Methylobacillus flagellatus KT: one gene and its partners. The protein of the gene in region 1 interacts with the protein of each later gene in a pairwise test. Links are inferred from orthologs where the notes say so. Each region holds a gene or a part of one and is shown on either strand. Other genes may lie near its edges.

Region 1 (3,142 bases):
GGTGTAAGCCGGAACAAAAATCCAAATCTACATTGAGGAAATAAAGCATGAGTGCCATTGTTGATATTATTGCCCGCGAGATCATTGATTCCCGCGGTAACCCCACTGTCGAGGTTGATGTCCTGCTCGAGTCCGGCGTGATCGGCCGTGCGGCCGTGCCTTCCGGTGCCTCCACCGGCACCAAGGAAGCGGTCGAACTGCGCGACGGCGACGCTGCGCGCTACCTCGGCAAGGGCGTGTTGCAGGCAGTCGAGAACGTCAATACCGAAATCACTGAAGCCATCATCGGCCTCGACGTTGAAGAACAGAGCTTCATCGACCAGACCCTGATCGACCTCGACGGCACCGAGAACAAGAGCCGCCTGGGTGCGAATGCGATCCTCGCGGTTTCCATGGCCTGCGCCCGTGCCGCCGCTGAAGAGTCCGGCCTGCCGCTCTACCGCTACCTCGGTGGTTCCGGCTTCATGCAATTGCCTACACCGATGATGAATATCATCAACGGCGGCGCGCATGCTGAAAACAGTGTGGATATGCAGGAGTTCATGATCATCCCTGCTGGCCTGCCGACATTCCGCGAAGCCCTGCGCGCAGGCGCTGAAGTGTTCCACGCCCTGAAGAAAATCCTGCACAGCGAAGGCCTGGCGACTACCGTGGGTGATGAAGGCGGTTTTGCGCCGGACCTGCCATCCAACGAAGCCGCGATCCAGTACATCCTGCAGGCGATCACCGCAGCCGGCTATGAGCCGGGTCGCGACATCCTGCTGGGCCTGGATTGCGCCAGCTCCGAGTTCTACAAGGACGGCCTCTACCACCTGGAATCCGAAGGCCTGCAGCTGACTTCAGCACAGTTTGCCGACTACCTGGCGACCTGGGTCGACAAGTATCCCATTGTCAGCATTGAGGACGGTATGTCCGAGCATGACTGGGACGGCTGGAAGTTGCTGACCGACCGCATCGGCAAGAAAGTACAGCTGGTGGGTGATGATCTGTTCGTGACCAATGCCAAGATACTGCGTGAAGGCATCCAGAAGGGCGTGGGTAACTCCGTGCTCATCAAGGTCAACCAGATCGGTACCCTGACCGAGACCTTCACCACCATCGAGACTGCCAAGCGCGCCGGCTATACCGCCGTGATCTCGCACCGCTCCGGCGAGACCGAGGACACCACGATTGCGGATATCTCGGTTGCGACCAATGCCTTGCAGATCAAGACTGGCTCCTTGTCGCGTTCCGAGCGTATCGCCAAGTACAACCAACTGCTGCGTATCGAGGAAGAGCTTGGTGATGCCACCAGCTACGCAGGCAAAGAAGCGTTTTATAATCTGAAGTGAGACTGCTCACCCTCATCTTCGTCGCCCTGATCGCCTTGCTGCAGTATCCGCTGTGGCTGGGTAAGGGCAGCTGGCTGAGGGTGTGGGACCTGAACCAGAAAATCGTTGCGCAGAAGGCCGTCAATGCCGAATTGAAGCTGCGCAACGATACCCTGGATGCTGAAGTGCGTGACCTCAAGCAGGGCAATGCCGCTATCGAGGAGCGTGCGCGCAGCGAGCTGGGCATGATCAAGCAGGACGAAGTCTTCTACCAGGTAATAGACCAGATGCCTGGCCAACCGGCTTCACCACCTGCCGCGCTGACCGGTGCACAATGAACTGCAGTCCGGGCCGGCTCCCATGAGCAGACATAAGCTGATTTTCCTTATCATTGCCATCCTGGCAAGCGGTTTCATCGCCACCTCGGTAGTGAGCTACCAAGTATCGCGAATGTCCATCCACAATGCGATCGTCGACAGCACGCTGCCCCTCAGCTCCGACAACATCTATTCCGAAATCCAGAAGGACCTCATCCGGCCGATTTTCGTATCGTCCAAGATGGCATCCGACACCTTCCTGCGGGACTGGATGCTCGACGGCGAGCAAAATATCGACAAAATCAGCCGTTACTTGCAGGAGGTGCAGGACCAGTATGGTGCATTCATCAGTTTCCTGGTGTCGGGGCGCACGAGCAACTATTACTATGGCAAAGGCGTGCTGAAACAGGTGCGACCCAATGAGGAGCGCGATGCCTGGTACTACCGGGTACGCGATATGCAGGTCCCTTATGAGATCAATGTGGATCGGGATATGGCGCATGCCGACGCCTTGACCATCTTTATCAACTACCGTGTGCTGGATTACGACAACCAATACCTGGGTGCCGTTGGCGTCGGCCTGACCGTGGATTCGGTGCAGAAACTGATTAGCCACTATCAGGATCGCTTCAGGCGCGATGTCTATTTTGTCGATTCGTCCGGCCTGATCCGTCTATCGGGTAGCAAGCACCAGGTGGTGGGCCAGAACATCAACCAGCAGCCTGCGCTGGCCGGCATTTTCCAGCAAGTGCTCAATACAGCAAAGGACGATATTCACGGCGGCAGCTTCCAGTACGAAGATGCCGAGACAAAGCAGCTCATCAATATCCGCTATATCCCGGAACTGCAATGGTATCTATTCGTCGGGCAGGATGAACTGGAGGCAACCAGCGATATCCGTCAGGCGCTGCAGCTCAACTTGCTGCTGTGCCTGGTCGTGACCGCGATCGTCGTCGCGCTCACCCATGTTGCGCTGCGGCGCTATCAGGACAAGCTGGAAACCATGGCGACCACAGACACGCTGACCGGCTTGCCCAACCGCCGTGCATTCGATGTGGTAATCGACGTGTTCCTCAATGAAAACGAGCGAGCACGCAGCACACTGGCATTCATCTTGCTGGACGTGGATCATTTCAAGTCCATCAACGATAGGTTGGGGCATCTGGGCGGCGACTATGTATTGACCGTAGTGGCGCGCATCATCAAGGGCAACACTCGAGCCGCTGATTTCATCTGCCGCTGGGGTGGCGAGGAATTTCTCATCGCCATCAAGGATTGCGATGAGCACAACGCATTGCTGTTGGCAGAGAAAATCCGCAGCGCCATCGAGAACGAGCTGATTGCCTACCAAGGCAGCCAGGTTGCCATCACGGCCAGCCTAGGCGTGGGCGTGGGCGTGGCCCGTGCCGGGGAGAAGCTGGAGCCTGTGTTGGAGCGTGCCGACAAGGCCATGTATGCGGCCAAGGCAGCCGGGCGCAACCAGGTCCAGCTAGGCGACAGCGCTTAGCATGGTGG
Region 2 (3,154 bases), 390 kb from region 1 along the record:
CCCGCCAGGCTGGATCACCGTCTCCATCATGTCGCGCAAGTGGCGCGCGGTTTCAGGGGTATACACCTGATGCCCGACGGGAGGCTCCTTGAGCTTGAGCAGGGAGACCGGCAGCAATGCGCCGTCATTGGTGAATACGGTATAGGCACGCGCCAGCTGCAGCAAGGTCAGGCTGAGGCCATGACCATACGACATGGTGGCCTGCTCGATCGGACGCCAGGTCTTGTAATTGCGCAATTTACCTGAAGCCTCGCCGGGAAAGCCAATGCGCGTCGGAGCACCCAGGCCGATCTGGCTATAGATACTCCACATATATTGTGGCTCCAGGCTCAGCGCCATTTTTGCCGAGCCGATATTGGATGACTTCTGGATCACCTGCGCAACTGTGAGCATCCCTTGCTGATGGGCATCCCGAATCGTTGCCCTGCCAATGCGCATGACGCCTGCGGATGTATCGATCAGGGTATTAGGCTTGTACTGTCCGCTGTCGAGCGCCGCGGCTGCAGTAAACGGCTTTAGCGTCGAGCCGGGTTCGAAGGTATCGACAATTGCCCGGTTGCGCGACCGCCCTCCCGCGAGGTTCACAGGATTGTTCGGGTTATAGCTGGGAACATTGACCATGGCCAGCACCTCGCCAGTCTTGGCATCCAATACTACTGCAGAGCCTGCCTTGGCTTTGTGCTCTGTCACCGCCGCGGCCAGTTCCCTGTAGGCCAGGTACTGGATCTTGCGGTCGATGGAAAGTGTCAGGTCACGGCCATCCTGTGGCACCTTGACGGCCTCAAGATCTTCGACGATGCGGCCTTGCCGGTCCTTGATCACCCGGCGGCTCCCTGGCTTGCCGGACAACCACTGCTGGAAATGCAGCTCGAAGCCTTCTTGGCCATTGTCATCAATGCCCGTAAAGCCGACAATATGCGCAGTCACCTCTGCCGCAGGATAATACCTACGGTATTCTCGCTGCATGAAAACCCCAGGGATGCCGATACGCATCACTTGTGCCGCGACCTCTGGCGGCAAGCGACGCTTGAGGTAAACGAATTCACGCTGGGTATTATCGAACTTGGACTGGATCGCTTCCGGCTTGAGTTTGAGGATTCCAGCCAGCCTGGACAATTGTTCAGGTGTCATTTTCACATCGGGCGGACTGGCCCAGATGGACTCCACGGGCGTGCTGATGGCAAGGGGCTCACCATAGCGGTCGGTAATCTTCCCCCGATGCGCTGGCAAGCTCAGCGTACGACTATAGCGTGCTTCACCTTTCTGCTGGAGAAAGGACTTATGCACGCTCTGTAAATAAACACTGCGCACCAGCAGTATGGCAAATCCGCACAATACCAGTGCCAGCAGTAAACGGCGGCGCCAAACGGGCAGCCTGACCATGAGCCGCGGCCTGGATCCTACGCGCATGCGCATCGAACTCATCATGGCGCCACCACCTGTATACGACTTGGGTCGGGCACCTGCATATTCAAGCGGCGCTCGGCGATCTGCTCGATGCGGGAATGCATGGCCCAAGTGCTCTGTTCCAATTGCAGCTGGCCCCATTCGATCTCGTATTGCTTGGCCTCATCTTCTTGCTGCTGCAGCTCAATATAAAGCTTGCGCGCCTTGTGCTGGGACGTAATAACGCCTAGCGCAGCCGCTATCACCACCAAAAAAAGGATCAGGTTGAGCTTCACCATTACAGCACCGCGGTTCTCTCGGCGACTCGCAACACTGCGCTGCGCGAGCGTGGGTTGCGCCTGACCTCATCTTCACTCGGACGCACTGCGCGGCCAATTGCCACCAGGCGCGGCTGAGGAAGATCGCTGGCACGCACCGGGAAATGTGCAGGCAGGTTATCCCGATCCTGCTCGCCACGAATAAAGCGCTTCACGATCCGGTCTTCCAGCGAGTGAAAACTGATCACGGCCAAGCGCCCTTGTGGTGCCAGCAGCGACAGACACTGAGGAAGAGTCAGCGACAATTCCTCAAGCTCCTGATTGATGAAAATCCGTAAAGCCTGAAAGGTGCGCGTCGCCGGATCTTGGCCAGGCTCGACTTTTGGGACCGCGCCTGCCACGATCTTGGCAAGTTGTCCGGTAGTGGAGATGTCCATCCCTCCTGCGCGCTGCGCAACAATCGCCCTTGCAATCTGTTTAGCAAACCGTTCTTCACCATATTCCTTGATTACCCTCGTCAGTTCCTGCTCCGTTGCAGTCGCGATGAATTCCGCAGCCGTCTGCCCACGGCTTTGATCCATGCGCATATCGAGCGGGCCGTCAAACCTGAAGCTGAAGCCGCGCTCGCCCTCGTCGATCTGCGGAGATGAAATCCCCAGATCAAGCAACACACCATCTACTTGTTGAATATTCAGACTCGCCAGCACTTGTGCCATGGCAGCAAAATGACTATGGACAATCTTGAAGCGTGCATCCTGGATACCCTGTGCAGCCTGAATGGCTGCGAGATCACGATCCAGCGCCACCAAGCGACCTTGCGCCCCCAGCTTTTCCAGTATCTTGCGGCTGTGTCCGCCCCGGCCAAATGTGCCATCCACATACACGCCATCCGGCTTGATTGATAGCGCCTCTACTGCCTCTTCCAACAAAACCGTGACATGCTGAGAAACTTGGGCGGCGGGCACATGGCTAATGCCTGCACTCACAGCGAGAAGCCCTCCAGTTCGTCCGGCAGCTCCACACTCTCAGCGGACATGACCTGCTGCAGCTGGGCCCGCCAGGCCTCCATACTCCAAAGTTCGAAATGAGAGCCCTGCCCCACCAGCATCACCTGCTTTTCAAACCCGGCAAATTCCCTGAGCACAGGAGAAACCAGCAGCCGGCCAGCACCGTCCAGCTCGACATCTTCGGCGAACCCGACCAGCAAGCGCTGCAGGGCACTGGATTGACGGTCAAAACTGGAAAGCGCCATGATCTTGGACTGGATAGGCTCCCAGGCAGGCAAGGGATACAAGAGCAGGCAGCGATGAGGATGGGCAGTCAGGACCAGATTGCCTTCGCTCTGAGCGTGCAGGGCGTCACGATGCTTGGCTGGCACCGCCAGCCTGCCTTTGGCATCCATATTTAAAGACGTCGCACCGCGAAACATGAGGTCCCTTGACCGATGCCAGCGTGAAAACCCCTGGATCGGCATTAAATTTTCAGATCGG
Region 3 (3,155 bases), 370 kb from region 1 along the record:
TGGCAGCCTGGTTCAGATTGGCGGATGGCGATGCGGAAGAGGCAGAAAGCAAGATCAAGCAGCTCTTGGCAATGCGCTTGGCGACACAGCCATTGAACCTGCCGAATGCCGGATCAGTTTTCCGCAACCCGCCGGGTGACCATGCGGCGCGCCTGATCGAGGCCAGTGGCCTCAAGGGTTACCGTATCGGCGGAGCACAGGTGTCTGAGAAGCATGCCAATTTCATCGTCAACCAGGGCGATGCGACGGCAAGGGATATCGAACAATTAATCCTGCATGTGCAGGCAGTGGTGAAGCAACAGCAGGGTGTGGATCTGCAACCGGAAGTGAGAGTGATTGGAGAAGATGGGCATGCGTAGGGATTTCGGCAAGGTGGCCGTGCTGCTGGGAGGCAAGTCGGGTGAGCGCGAGGTGTCGCTGAAGAGCGGTGCTGCAGTGCTGGCTGCCTTGCGCCGCAACGGCGTCGATGCCCATGCCTTCGATCCGGCTGAACGCGCGCTGAGCGAACTGGCCGGATTCGACCGCGTGTTCATCGCACTGCATGGCCGTTATGGCGAGGACGGCACCATTCAGGGCGCATTGGAGCTCATGGGCATTCCCTATACCGGCAGTGGAGTGATGGCATCCAGCGTGGGGATGGACAAATGGCGAACCAAACTGCTCTGGCGTGCGGCTGGCGTGGTGACCCCGGATTTCGAACTGGTGACGGCAGATAGCAACTTTGACGCGATAGAACGCAAGCTTGGCCTGCCCTTGTTCGTAAAACCTGCCAATGAAGGTTCCAGCATTGGTATCAGCAAGGTGAAGGCCGCAGGCGGTCTCCAGGCAGCCTACGCGCTGGCGGCCAAGTCCGACCCACTGGTGATCGCTGAGCAGTTCGTCGGCGGTGGCGAGTATACGGTGGGCATACTCGGTGGGGCCGCCTTGCCGGTGATTCGCATCGTGCCTGCCAATGAGTTCTACGACTATGAGGCCAAGTACCTGCGCGACGACACACAATACCTTTGTCCATGTGGGTTGGATGCGTCGCTGGAGGAGCAGATCAAGGCTGAGGCTTTGCAGGCATTCCGCATCGTCGGCGGACGAGGTTGGGGGCGAGTGGATTTCCTCATGGATGAGGCCGGACGCCATTACTTCCTTGAAGTGAATACTTCACCCGGCATGACTGACCACAGCCTGGTGCCCATGGGGGCCAAGGCGGTCGGGCTTGGCTTTGACGAGCTGGTATTGAGCATATTGGAGCTTGCGCATGTGGGATAAGCCGCGGGTCCTCAACTGGATCGCGAACCTGCTCAATGCGCTGGCGGCAGTGATGTTCTTGTACGGGCTGGTGTATGTGGTGGTTCATCTGCCGATTTTCCCGCTAAGGGAAGTCCGGGTGAATGGCAAGCTGGAGCATGTCACACGCGAGCAGATCAAGCTGATTGCGGACCGGCATTTGCAGGGCAACTTCTTCACGGTCGACGTGGCGAAAGCGCGCGATGCTTTCCAGAAGCTGCCGTGGGCACGCAAGGTCAGCGTACGGAAACGCTGGCCCGACCGCCTGGAAGTCGTGATTGAGGAGCACCGGGAGCTGGCGCGCTGGGGCAATATCGCGCTGGTGAACAGTTACGGAGAGCTGTTCCATGCGGCCTCGGACAGCGACCTGCCCGTGTTTTACGGACCCGGAGACGGCGTGGCCGAGGTGGCAAAGCAATATGGTATCTACAGCCGGATACTGGCAGAGGGCACCGGCATGCATATTGTCCAGCTGGCGCTGACACCGCGGCGCGCCTGGCAGATCAGGACCAATACCGGCATGGTGGTCGAACTGGGGCGGGAGCAGATGGAAACACGATTGCAGAAATTTGCCAGCGTGTACAAACAGACATTAGGCGGGCTGAAAGTGGCGATCAGCTACGCCGATTTGCGCTATCCCAATGGCTTTGCCGTGCGCAAGCCCGAGGGGTTGACGCCAAAACGCAAGACAGGAGCAGCCTGAGAAACATGGAAAATTGGAGAAATAAATGAGCAGGGTCCGGGAAGATAAGAATCTGATCGTCGGGCTGGATATAGGCACCTCGAAGATCGTGGCGATCGTGGCCGAGTTGCAGGTAGACGGCAGCCTCAAGGTGATCGGCCTGGGCCAGAACACCTCGCGCGGCCTGAAGAAGGGCGTCGTGGTGAATATCGACTCCACGGTACAGGCCATACAGCGCGCGCTGGAGGAGGCCGAGCTCATGGCGGATTGCAAGATCAGCACCGTTTACACCGGCATTGCTGGCAGCCATATCAAGAGCCTCAACTCGCACGGCATGGTGAAGATCAAGGATGCCGAAGTAACGCAGATGGATGTGGACCGCGTGATCGAAACCGCACGTGCGATTGCCCTGCCGTCAGATCAGCAGATCCTGCATATCCTGACGCAAGAGTTCATTATTGATGGCCAGGAGGATGTGCGCGAACCCTTGGGCATGAGCGGCATGAAGCTTGAGGTCAAGGTGCATATCGTCACTGGCGCGGTTTCTGCCGCGCAAAACATCGTCAAGTGCATCAAGCGCTGCGGCCTGGAGGTCAGCGATCTCATTCTGCAGCCGCTGGCTTCCAGTCTCGCAGTATTGACTGAAGACGAAAAGGAGCTCGGCGTCTGCCTGGTGGATATAGGCGGCGGCACGACCGACATCGCCGTGTTCAAGCAGGGCGCGATCCGCCATACGGCCGTGGTGCCGATTGCTGGCGACCAGATCACCAACGATGTCGCAGTGGCATTCCGTACACCCACCCAATCGGCGGAAGAGATCAAGATCAAGCATGGCTGCGCCTTGCGCCAGCTGGCCGATGCCCGCGAAGTAGTGGAAGTGCCGGGTGTCGATGGCCGCGACCCGCGCCAGTTGTCAGTACAGACCCTGGCCGAGGTGATCGAGCCCCGCGTGGTCGAGCTGTACGAATTCGTGCTCGGCGAGCTGCGCCGTAGCGGCATGGAGGAAATGATCGCCTCCGGCATCGTGATTACTGGCGGCTCCTCTCTCATGAAGGGGATGGTGGAGCTGGGTGAAGAGATTTTCCACATGCCGGTTCGTCTTGGCATGCCGCGCAATGTGGGAGGTTTGTCCGAGGTGGTAGGCAATCCGCGTTATGCCACCGGGGTGGGACTGGTGCTGATGGGCCAGCAGCAA

What was found.
Region 2: the proteins of ftsB (region 1) and ftsL interact in binary tests that used the Escherichia coli proteins (3 or more experiments, as listed by UniProt). The link is inferred for Methylobacillus flagellatus KT from one-to-one orthologs.
Region 3: the proteins of ftsB (region 1) and MFLA_RS11570 interact in binary tests that used the Escherichia coli proteins (3 or more experiments, as listed by UniProt). The link is inferred for Methylobacillus flagellatus KT from one-to-one orthologs.

Annotation. Positions count from the first base shown.
Region 1 is NC_007947.1:2,044,083-2,047,224, reverse strand. What follows is about bases 1-2,987. They hold ftsB (cell division protein FtsB), read left to right. Parts: upstream 1-1,327; coding sequence 1,328-1,648; downstream 1,649-2,987. Other genes in these bases: MFLA_RS09745 (sensor domain-containing diguanylate cyclase), read left to right, coding at 1,671-2,987; eno (phosphopyruvate hydratase), read left to right, coding at 48-1,331; kdsA (3-deoxy-8-phosphooctulonate synthase), read left to right, coding at 1-7. Outside these bases: more of MFLA_RS09745, read left to right, coding at 2,988-3,134. UniProt on the Escherichia coli protein: Essential cell division protein. May link together the upstream cell division proteins, which are predominantly cytoplasmic, with the downstream cell division proteins, which are predominantly periplasmic.
Region 2 is NC_007947.1:2,429,867-2,433,020, forward strand. What follows is about bases 56-3,054. They hold ftsL (cell division protein FtsL), read right to left. Parts: upstream 1,686-3,054; coding sequence 1,425-1,685; downstream 56-1,424. Other genes in these bases: MFLA_RS11625 (peptidoglycan D,D-transpeptidase FtsI family protein), read right to left, coding at 56-1,428; rsmH (16S rRNA (cytosine(1402)-N(4))-methyltransferase RsmH), read right to left, coding at 1,685-2,650; mraZ (division/cell wall cluster transcriptional repressor MraZ), read right to left, coding at 2,647-3,054. In the rest of the region: more of MFLA_RS11625, read right to left, coding at 1-55; more of mraZ, read right to left, coding at 3,055-3,093. UniProt on the Escherichia coli protein: Essential cell division protein. May link together the upstream cell division proteins, which are predominantly cytoplasmic, with the downstream cell division proteins, which are predominantly periplasmic.
Region 3 is NC_007947.1:2,416,697-2,419,851, reverse strand. What follows is about bases 116-3,115. They hold MFLA_RS11570 (cell division protein FtsQ/DivIB), read left to right. Parts: upstream 116-1,249; coding sequence 1,250-1,981; downstream 1,982-3,115. Other genes in these bases: ftsA (cell division protein FtsA), read left to right, coding at 2,007-3,115; MFLA_RS11575 (D-alanine--D-alanine ligase), read left to right, coding at 352-1,260; murB (UDP-N-acetylmuramate dehydrogenase), read left to right, coding at 116-359. Also shown: more of murB, read left to right, coding at 1-115; more of ftsA, read left to right, coding at 3,116-3,155. UniProt on the Escherichia coli protein: Essential cell division protein. May link together the upstream cell division proteins, which are predominantly cytoplasmic, with the downstream cell division proteins, which are predominantly periplasmic. May control correct divisome assembly.